Regions from separate parts of the Methylobacterium sp. 88A genome, predicted to be linked through region 1. Evidence: predicted binding sites of a transcription regulator. Region 1 holds the regulator's gene; the other holds the start of a gene.

What was found. Region 1 encodes PhoB, which activates phosphate uptake and scavenging genes when phosphate is short. Its sites were predicted from a motif close to TGTCATNNANCTGTCAT; they were not measured.
Region 2: a site for PhoB is predicted at 1,535-1,551, ahead of A3OM_RS0117000 (ceramide glucosyltransferase). Genes of this name have one in related genera too.

Annotation. Positions count from the first base shown of each region.
Region 1 covers NZ_AQVT01000001.1:295,275-299,692, reverse strand. Annotated here, with positions in the region: gene A3OM_RS23350 (calcium-binding protein) at 1-1,565, shown strand, start outside; gene phoB (phosphate regulon transcriptional regulator PhoB) at 1,788-2,489, opposite strand; gene phoU (phosphate signaling complex protein PhoU) at 2,580-3,305, opposite strand; gene pstB (phosphate ABC transporter ATP-binding protein PstB) at 3,398-4,216, opposite strand; gene pstA (phosphate ABC transporter permease PstA) at 4,263-4,418, opposite strand, start outside.
Region 2 covers NZ_AQVT01000001.1:3,552,300-3,556,717, forward strand. Annotated here, with positions in the region: gene A3OM_RS0116990 (TetR/AcrR family transcriptional regulator) at 1-551, shown strand, start outside; gene A3OM_RS0116995 (histone deacetylase) at 558-1,457, opposite strand; gene A3OM_RS0117000 (ceramide glucosyltransferase) at 1,621-2,781, shown strand; gene eat (ethanolamine permease) at 2,878-4,254, shown strand.

The DNA of each region.
Region 1 (4,418 bases):
TGACCGTGTTCCAACCGGACCCTTACCCCGGCGAGGGCCCCGGAGGCATCGTCACCCCCCCTCCCGTCATAACGACGATCCGGGCGGAAAAGGATCGCCTCCTGAGCATCGAGAACCTCGAAGGCAGCAGGTTCAACGACCGTCTCACGGGCAACGTCCTGAGCAACACGATCCACGGCGGCGCCGGCAACGACGACATCGACGGTCATCTCGGTGCGGACCGGATGTACGGCGAGGCCGGCAACGACACCTACGTCGTCGATCAATCCGGCGATCGCGTCTTCGAAGCGAAGGATGCCGGGCAGGACACCGTCAAGACGAGCGTCAGCTACGTCCTCGCCGCCGGACAGGCGATCGAGACCCTGGCCACGGCGAAAGCGACGGGCACGGGCGCGATGAACCTCACCGGCAACGAGTTCGCTCAGGCGCTTGTCGGCAACAACGGCGCCAACCTCCTCGATGGCAAGGGCGGCGCCGACACGATGACCGGGTATGCGGGGAATGATACCTATGTCGTCGACAATGCCGGCGACGTTGTCGTCGAGGCGGCCGATCGCGGCATCGACGCCGTCCGCTCGTCCATCAGCTTGACCTTGGCGGCCAACGTCGAAAACCTCACGCTAGTCGGCACGGCTGCACTCAACGGCACCGGCAACGCTCTCGCCAACACTCTCACCGGCAATGCCGCCGCCAACCTCCTCGACGGCAAGGCCGGCGCCGACATCATGGCCGGCGGCGCGGGATCGGACACCTACATCGTCGACAATATCGGCGACAAAGCCGTCGAAGTGAGCGGCGGCGGTGACACCGACCTCGTCAAGGCATCCGTGTCCTTCTCGCTCGGGGGTTCCTACGTGGAACACCTGACGCTGACCGGCACCGGGAATCTCAGCGCCACCGGCAACTCGCTCGACAACGTCCTCAGGGGCAATGCCGGCGTCAACGTCCTCGACGGTAAGACGGGCGCGGACACGATGATCGGCGGTGCCGGCTCCGACACCTACATCGTCGACAACATTCGCGACAAAGCCGTGGAGGGGAGCGACGGCACCGGCATCGACCTCGTCAAGGCGTCGGTGTCCTTCTCGCTAGGGGGGTCCCACGTGGAGAACCTGACGCTCACCGGGACCGGATCCCTCAACGCCACCGGCAACACGCTCGTCAACGTGCTCAAGGGCAATGCCGGCGCCAACCATCTCGACGGTGGCCTCGGGGCGGATACGCTGACGGGTCTGGCGGGCGAGGATACCTTCGTGTTCAGCACGAAGCTCGGCGCGACCAATATCGACCACATCACCGATTTCTCGGCCGGGATCGACACGATCCAGTTCTCGAAGAGCATCTTCGCGGCGCTCTCGGCCGATGACCTCGCGGCGGCGTTCAAGGACCTGGGTGTGGCCGGCGCGAAGATCGATGCGGACGACCGCATCCTCTACAATCGCGACACCGGTGCCCTGTCCTACGACGCCGATGGCAGCGGCACCACGGCCAAGGCGGTCCAGTTCGCCATCATCGACAACCACGATAAGGCGACGCTGACGCACCTCGATTTCCTGCTGGCGTAAGCGTCCCGACACGCCCTGGCCGAATGAGACTCATTCGGCCAGGGCTGCTCGGACGTTCAGGCCCCATGGTGCCCCCGAGATCATGCCGAAGCGGCCCGTAAAGAGTTCCGGGGTCGAACTCCCGGCCTCGTTGCCCGGTGGCAGCCCGCAGCCGCGGCGACCTCCCGTCGTCGAGATCCGGGCGCTCGTTCCAGGCGGAGCGGCGCGAAGCCGGACCCGCTCTCACTCGTCCGTCGAGAACATCTCGTCGAAGGAATAGCCGGAGCCGCGCACGGTGCGGATCGGGTCGCTTTGGCGCGGGCGGTTGATGGCCTTGCGCAGGCGGCCCACATGCACGTCCACCGTGCGCTCGTCGATATAGACGTCGTGGCCCCAGACCCCGTCGAGGAGCTGCTCGCGCGAGAATACCCGGCCGGGGCTCTGCATCAGGAATTCGAGGAGCTTGAACTCGGTGGGGCCGAGATGGATCTCGCGGCCCTGGCGGCGGATGCGGTGGCTGACGCGGTCGAGTTCGATATTGCCGGCGATGAGCAGGTCCGCCACGTGGCTCGGCTTGGCCCGGCGCAGGAGCGCGCGGACCCGGGCGAGCAGTTCCGGCACCGAGAACGGCTTGACGATGTAATCGTCGGCGCCGGTGCCGAGGCCGCGGATGCGGTCGCCCTCCTCGCCGCGCGCCGTCAGCATGATGACCGGCAGCCGCTCGGTCTCGCGCCGGGCGCGGATGCGGCGGCAGAGCTCGATGCCGGAGAGACCGGGCATCATCCAGTCGAGGAGGACGAGGTCGGGCACCTGCTCCTGAAGGCGCAGATCGGCCTCGTCGCCGCGGGCGGCGGTGTCGACGACGAAGCCCTCCGCCTCGAGGTTGTAGCGGAGGAGAAGGGTGAGGGCCTCCTCGTCCTCGACGATCAGGATGCGCGTACTCATGCGGGTGTTTTCAGGGTGAGGGCGGCCGTCCCGTCACGCACGGGACGGCCGCGCGACGATCGTGCCGGAATGGCCCGACCGGAGGGACGGTCAGGCGCTGGCGGGCAACGACACGGTGGCGTAGTTCGATGCGTCGTTCTTCGGGCGATCCTGTTCGGCCAGTTCGTTCGTGCCGGTGACGAGGTAGTGGATCGTCTCGGCGATGTTGGTGGTGTGGTCGCCGATCCGCTCGATGTTCTTGGCGCAGAACAGCAGGTGCGTGCAGAACGAGATGTTGCGCGGGTCTTCCATCATGTAGGTCAGCAATTCGCGGAAGAGCGAGTTGTAGAGCGCGTCGATGGCGTCGTCACGCTCCCAGACGTCGAGGGCGGCCTTCACGTCCTGGCTCGCATAGGCGTCGAGGACGTCCTTCAGCTGCTCCTGCACCAGGTCGCCCATGTGCTGGACGGCGATGACGATCTTCTGCGGCTGGATCTGCTCGGCGATGGCCACCACGCGCTTGGCGACGTTCTTGGAGAGGTCGCCGATCCGCTCGAGATCGTTCGAGACGCGGATGGCCGAGACCGTCTCGCGCAGGTCGATGGCGAGGGGCTGACGCTTGGCGATGAGCAGGATCGCCCGCTCCTCGATCTCGTGCTGGAGGGCGTCGAGGCGCTTGTCGGCGCCGATCACCGCCTGGGCCAGGGGCACGTCCCGGCGCACCAGGGCGTTGCCGGAATCGGTCATCATCTTCTCGGCGATCCCGCCCATCTCGGAAATCGAGCGGCGCAGGTTTTCCAGTTCCGTGTCGTAGGAACTGACGATGTGGTTGGGCATGCTCGCACTCCTCGACCGAGGCCGCCTCGGGCGGCCTGCATCGCGTAGGATCGGGATCGGGTCCGGTGCCGCGGAACGCGGCCCCGGCGGGCTCAGCCGAAGCGGCCGGTGATGTAGTCCTGGGTCTGGCGCTTCTCGGGGTTCATGAAGATCCGCGTGGTGGGGCCGAACTCCACCAGCTCGCCGAGATACATGAACGCCGTGAACTGCGAGATGCGTGCCGCCTGCTGCATGTTGTGCGTGACGATGACGATCGTGAACTCGGAGCGCAGCTGCTCGATCAGTTCCTCGATGCGGCCCGTGGAGATCGGGTCGAGGGCCGAGGTCGGCTCGTCGAACAGGATCACCTCGGGACGCTGGGCCACGGTGCGGGCGATGCAGAGGCGCTGCTGCTGGCCGCCCGACAGGCCCATGCCGGACTGCTTGAGCTTGTCCTTCACCTCGTCCCACAGGGCGGCCTTGCGCAGGGATTCCTCGACGCGGACGTCGAGATCGGCCTTGGGCAGCTTCTCGTAGAGGCGCAGGCCGAAGGCGACGTTGTCGTAGATCGACATCGGGAACGGCGTCGGCTTCTGGAACACCATGCCGATGCGCGAGCGCAGCTCGTTGAGATCGACCTTGGCGTCGAGGACGTTCTGGCCGTCGAGGAGGATCTGCCCCTCGGCGCGCTGCTCGGGGTAGAGGCTGTAGATCCGGTTGAAGGTGCGCAGGAGGGTCGACTTCCCGCAGCCGGACGGGCCGATCAGCGCGGTGACCTGCCGGTCGTGGAAGTTGAGGTTGACCGACTTCAGGCCGTGGAAGGAACCGTAATAGAAGTTCAGGTCCTTCACGGCGATGCGCACGGGGGCCTGCTCGTCGGCCTTGTGGCGGCCGGTCAGCTGAGCTTGCGTGATCGCGGGAGCGGCGTTCATCGGGTGCGTGTCCTTGTCGAGGGCTGGATGGGACGGGGGCGCGGGGTCAGCGCGCCCGCTCGCTCTTGATGACGAAGCGGGCCACGATCGAGAGGGCGAGGATCGTGGCGGTGATGAGGAGGGCGCCGGCCCAGGCGAGCTGCTGCCAGTTCGAGTAGGGCGAGAGGGCGAACTGGTAGATCATCACCGGAAGGTTCGGGAT
Region 2 (4,418 bases), 3.3 Mb from region 1:
TCCTCGATGCGGCCGAAAGCCTGATCCGTCGCGCGGGCACGCGCACCCTGACCATCGACGCGGTGGCGGCGGAGGCGGGCTTAAGCAAGGGCGGGGTCCTCCACCATTTCTCCTCGAAGGAAGCGCTCATCACGGCCATGGCCGAGCGCAAGCTGAAGGAGGTCAAGGAGGGCATTGCCAAGCTCGAAGCGGAGCAGGTGCCGGGCCCCTCGGCCCTCCCCCTCGCGCTGATCGCCCATGCGAGGCAGGTCTATGCGGAGGAAGAGGGGTTCCCGCGGGCCTTCCTCCTGGCCTCGGCGGAGAATCCCGAGGCCTTCGCCGGATTCAACGCCTTCCTCAGCGAGCGGCTCGCCGCCCTGGAAAAGATCGAGACCTGTCCGGGAATCGGTGCGGCATTGGTTTTCTCGACGCTGGGGCTGCTGATCTCCCGGACGCTGGGCTTCCATTCCATGGAGGGCGCGCAGTTGGAGCGGCTCTTCGACGGTCTCGAAAAGGTGGCACGCTGCGTGACCGAAGGCGAGATCCCGCCGGAAGCGTGCGGGACGCCCTGAGCGGCTTCACGCGAGGGCGGCCATGGCCTGGAAGACGAGGGCGTGGCGGGCGGCCAGGGCGTCGATATCGGTGGCATAGCCGCCGCCGATCACCGCCACGAGGGGAATGCGGCGCCGGCGCGCTTCTCCCACGACGAAGCGATCCCGTGCGGCGAGGCCCGCATCGGTGAGGGCCAAGCGCCCGAGCCTGTCGTCCACGTGCGGATCGACCCCGGCATTGTAGAACACGATGTCCGGCGAGAGCCCGTCGAGGAGGCCCGGCAGATGCGCGCCGAGGACGGCGGCGTAGGCCGCGTCGTCGACGCCATCGACGAGGCCCACATCAAGGTCGCCGGGGATCTTGCGCGTCGGATAGTTCTTCTCGGCATGGATCGAGAAGGTGTACAGATCCGGCGAGCCGGCGAGGCAATCGGCGGTGCCGTCGCCCTGATGCACGTCGCAATCCACTACCAGCGCCCGGCGGATCGTGCCCTCGTCCTGGAGCGCCAGGGCGGCGACCGCGACGTCGTTGAACACGCAGAAGCCCGCGCCGGTCTCCCGCCGCGCATGGTGGCTGCCGCCGGCGGCGCTGCCGGCGAGGCCATGGACCAGCGCGAGCCGCGCCGCCGCGAGGGTGCCGCCCGCGGAGGCACAGGAGCGGGCGACGACGCTCTCGTCCACCGGAAGGCCGATCTCGCGCTCGACCTCCCGCGAGACCGAACAGGACAGGACCGCATCGACGTAATTCGAGCGGTGCGCGCGCTTCAGGAGGGCCGCGTCGGCCGGTTCGGGTCTGACGAAACCGGCGGGAGCGAGCCCGAGCGCCGTGAGCGTTTCGGCGAGGCGACCGTATTTCCGCATCGGGAACCGGTGCCCGTCCGGCAGGACGGCCTGATAGGCGGGGTGGACGACGATGGGTGGAATCATGTCGCCTCGGCGATCTGCCACGTCTCGGTCACACCGGCCCCTTCCCTGCGACGAGGAGCCGATCGACTCCGCATTGCTGTCATACGACTGAAACAGCCTGCCTGTTACGGCCTCGGGCAGGGGCTGGTTCCGTCAGGCGGCGGATGCCCGGAGGGAGCACGGCATGATCGGCAGCATCGAGACCGGCGCGATCGTCGCGCTCTCGCTCTGTGCCGCGCTGACCCTGGTCAATTGTCTCAGCATCGCCATCGCCGCATGGCGCATCGGCCGCAACCGCGGCACGCCGAGCTTTCCCAGCGCCGCGCCGATCTCCCTCGTGCGCCCGGTCTGCGGTCTCGAAGCGTTCAGCGAGGAGATGCTGGAGCGCGGCTTCCATCTCGCCCACCCGGATTACGAGCTGATCTTCTGCGTCGCCGATGGCCGCGATCCCATCGTCCCGCTCTTGCACCGCCTGATGGCGGCCCATCCGGCGGTGCCGGCGCGGCTCATCGTCGGCGACGAGCGGATCAGCGACAATCCCAAACTCAACAATTGCGTGCGCGGCTGGGAGGCGGCCCGCCACGACTGGGTGGTGCTCGCCGATTCCAACGTCCTGATGCCGCCGGACTACCTGCAGCGGCTGCAAGCCTCGTGGCGGCCGGATACGGGCCTCGTCTGCTCCACGCCCATCGGCGCAAGGCCGCACGGCTTCTTCGCCGAACTGGAATGCGCCTTCCTCAATACGCTCCAGGCGCGTTGGCAATATACCGGCGAGAGCCTCGGCCTCGGCTTTGCTCAGGGCAAGAGCATGCTCTGGCACAAGCCGTTCCTCGATGGGCGGGGCGGCATCCGGGCGCTCGCCGCCGAGATCGCCGAGGATGCGGCGGCGACCAAGCTCGTGCGCGCGGCGGGCAAGCGGGTGCATCTCGTGGCCGCGCCCTTCGACCAGCCCCTCGGATTTCGGACGTTCCGCGAGGTCTGGTCGCGGCAGGTGCGCTGGGCGCGCCTGCGCCGGGTGACATTCCCGCATTTCTTCGCGCCCGAGATCGGCTCGGGCGCGGTGCTTCCCTTCGCCATCGCGGCTCTCGCGGTCCCGGACGCTCCGGTCCTGATCGGCGTCGTCGCCATGGCCATGCTCTGGTACGGGGCCGAATACGCGCTCGCCGCCCGCGCCGGGTGGCACCGCTCTCCCCGGCTCCTCCTTGCCTTCCTCCTGCGCGACGCGATCCTCCCCGTCATGTGGGCGAGCGCCTGGATGCAGAGCGCCATCGTCTGGCGCGGCAACGCCATGGACATCCGCCCCAAGGAGACGCCCCGCCTGCGCACCCGCGCCACGGCGGCGTGAGGCCGGATACGGGCTTCACACGCCCTATTTCTCTTGCGGCAAAACTCTTGCTTGGCCATTCCCGACGGCAGCCTTCGCCGATGACGGGAACCCACCATGCAAAGCGAATCCACCGGCCTGCATAAGGGCCTGAACGCCTTCCATCTCTGGGGCATCGCCGTCGGCCTCGTGATCTCGGGCGAGTATTTCGGCTGGAGCTATGGCTGGGCCAGCGCCGGAACCCTCGGCTTCCTGGTGACGACGACCTTCATCGCCGCGATGTACGTCGCCTTCATCTTCAGCTTCACCGAGCTCACCACGGCCATCCCGCAGGCCGGCGGCCCCTTCGCCTATAGCCGGCGCGCCTTCGGACCCATCGGCGGCTGCATCGCCGGCTATGCGACGTTGATCGAATTCGTCTTCGCGCCCCCCGCCATAGCGCTGGCCATCGGGGCCTATCTCAACGTCCAGTTTCCGGGGCTCGACCCGAAACACGCGGCTTTGGGCGCCTACCTGATCTTCATGACCCTCAACATCGTCGGCGTGCAGATCGCCGCCACGTTCGAACTGTTCGTGACCATCCTGGCGGTGGCCGAATTGCTGGTCTTCATGGGCGTCGTCGCCCCGGCCTTCAGCTTCTCCAATTTCGCCGCCCATGGCTGGGCCGGTGAATCCACATTCAGCCTCGCCGCAATCGGCGGCATGTTCGCGGCCATTCCGTTCGCCATCTGGTTCTTCCTCGCCATCGAGGGCGTCGCCATGGCGGCGGAAGAGGCCAAGGACCCCAAGCGCACGATCCCCATCGCCTACATCACGGGCGTCCTGACGCTCACCGTCCTCGCCTTCGGCGTGATGATCTTCGCCGGCGGCTCGGGTGACTGGCGCACCCTTAGCAACCTCAACGACCCGCTGCCCCAGGCGATGAAGACGGTGGTGGGCGAGTCGAGCGGCTGGCTGCACATGCTGGTCTGGCTCGGCCTGTTCGGCCTCGTGGCGTCGTTCCACGGCATCATCATGGGCTATTCGCGCCAGATCTTCGCCCTCGGCCGCGCCGGCTACCTGCCCGGTTTCCTCGCCAAGGTGCACCCCCGCTTCCAGACCCCGCACGTGGCGACGGTGGCCGGCGGACTCGTCGGCATCGCCGCCATCTACAGCGACAACCTCATCGAGATCGCGGGCCAGTCCCTCACCGCGAGCATCGTCACCATGGCGGTGTTCGGCGCGCTGGTGATGTACGGGATGAGCATGGCGGCCCTGTTCAAGCTGCGCCGCAGCGAGCCCGACCTCGCCCGTCCCTACCGGGCGCCGTTCTTCCCCGTCGCCCCCGCCTTCGCTCTGGCCATGGCCGGCATCTGCTTCATCGCCCTGGTCGTCTTCAATCCGATGATCTTCGCGATCTTCCTGGCCGTGATGGTGGTCGCGGTCGCCGCCTCGCATTTCCTGGCAAGGCCGGTGGCGGCTGCTCCCGCCGCGACGCTCGATCCGGTCATCTGAGGAGCTAATCGAGACGTTTTTCCAAGACTTTACCTCATCCTGAGGCGCCGCGTAGCGGCCTCGAAGGAGCCTTCCAGGGATCACTTTGGTTTCTGGAGGGCTCCTTCGAGGCCCTTTGCTCCAGCAAAGGGCACCTCAGGATGAGGCGGTCTGCTTGGACGATC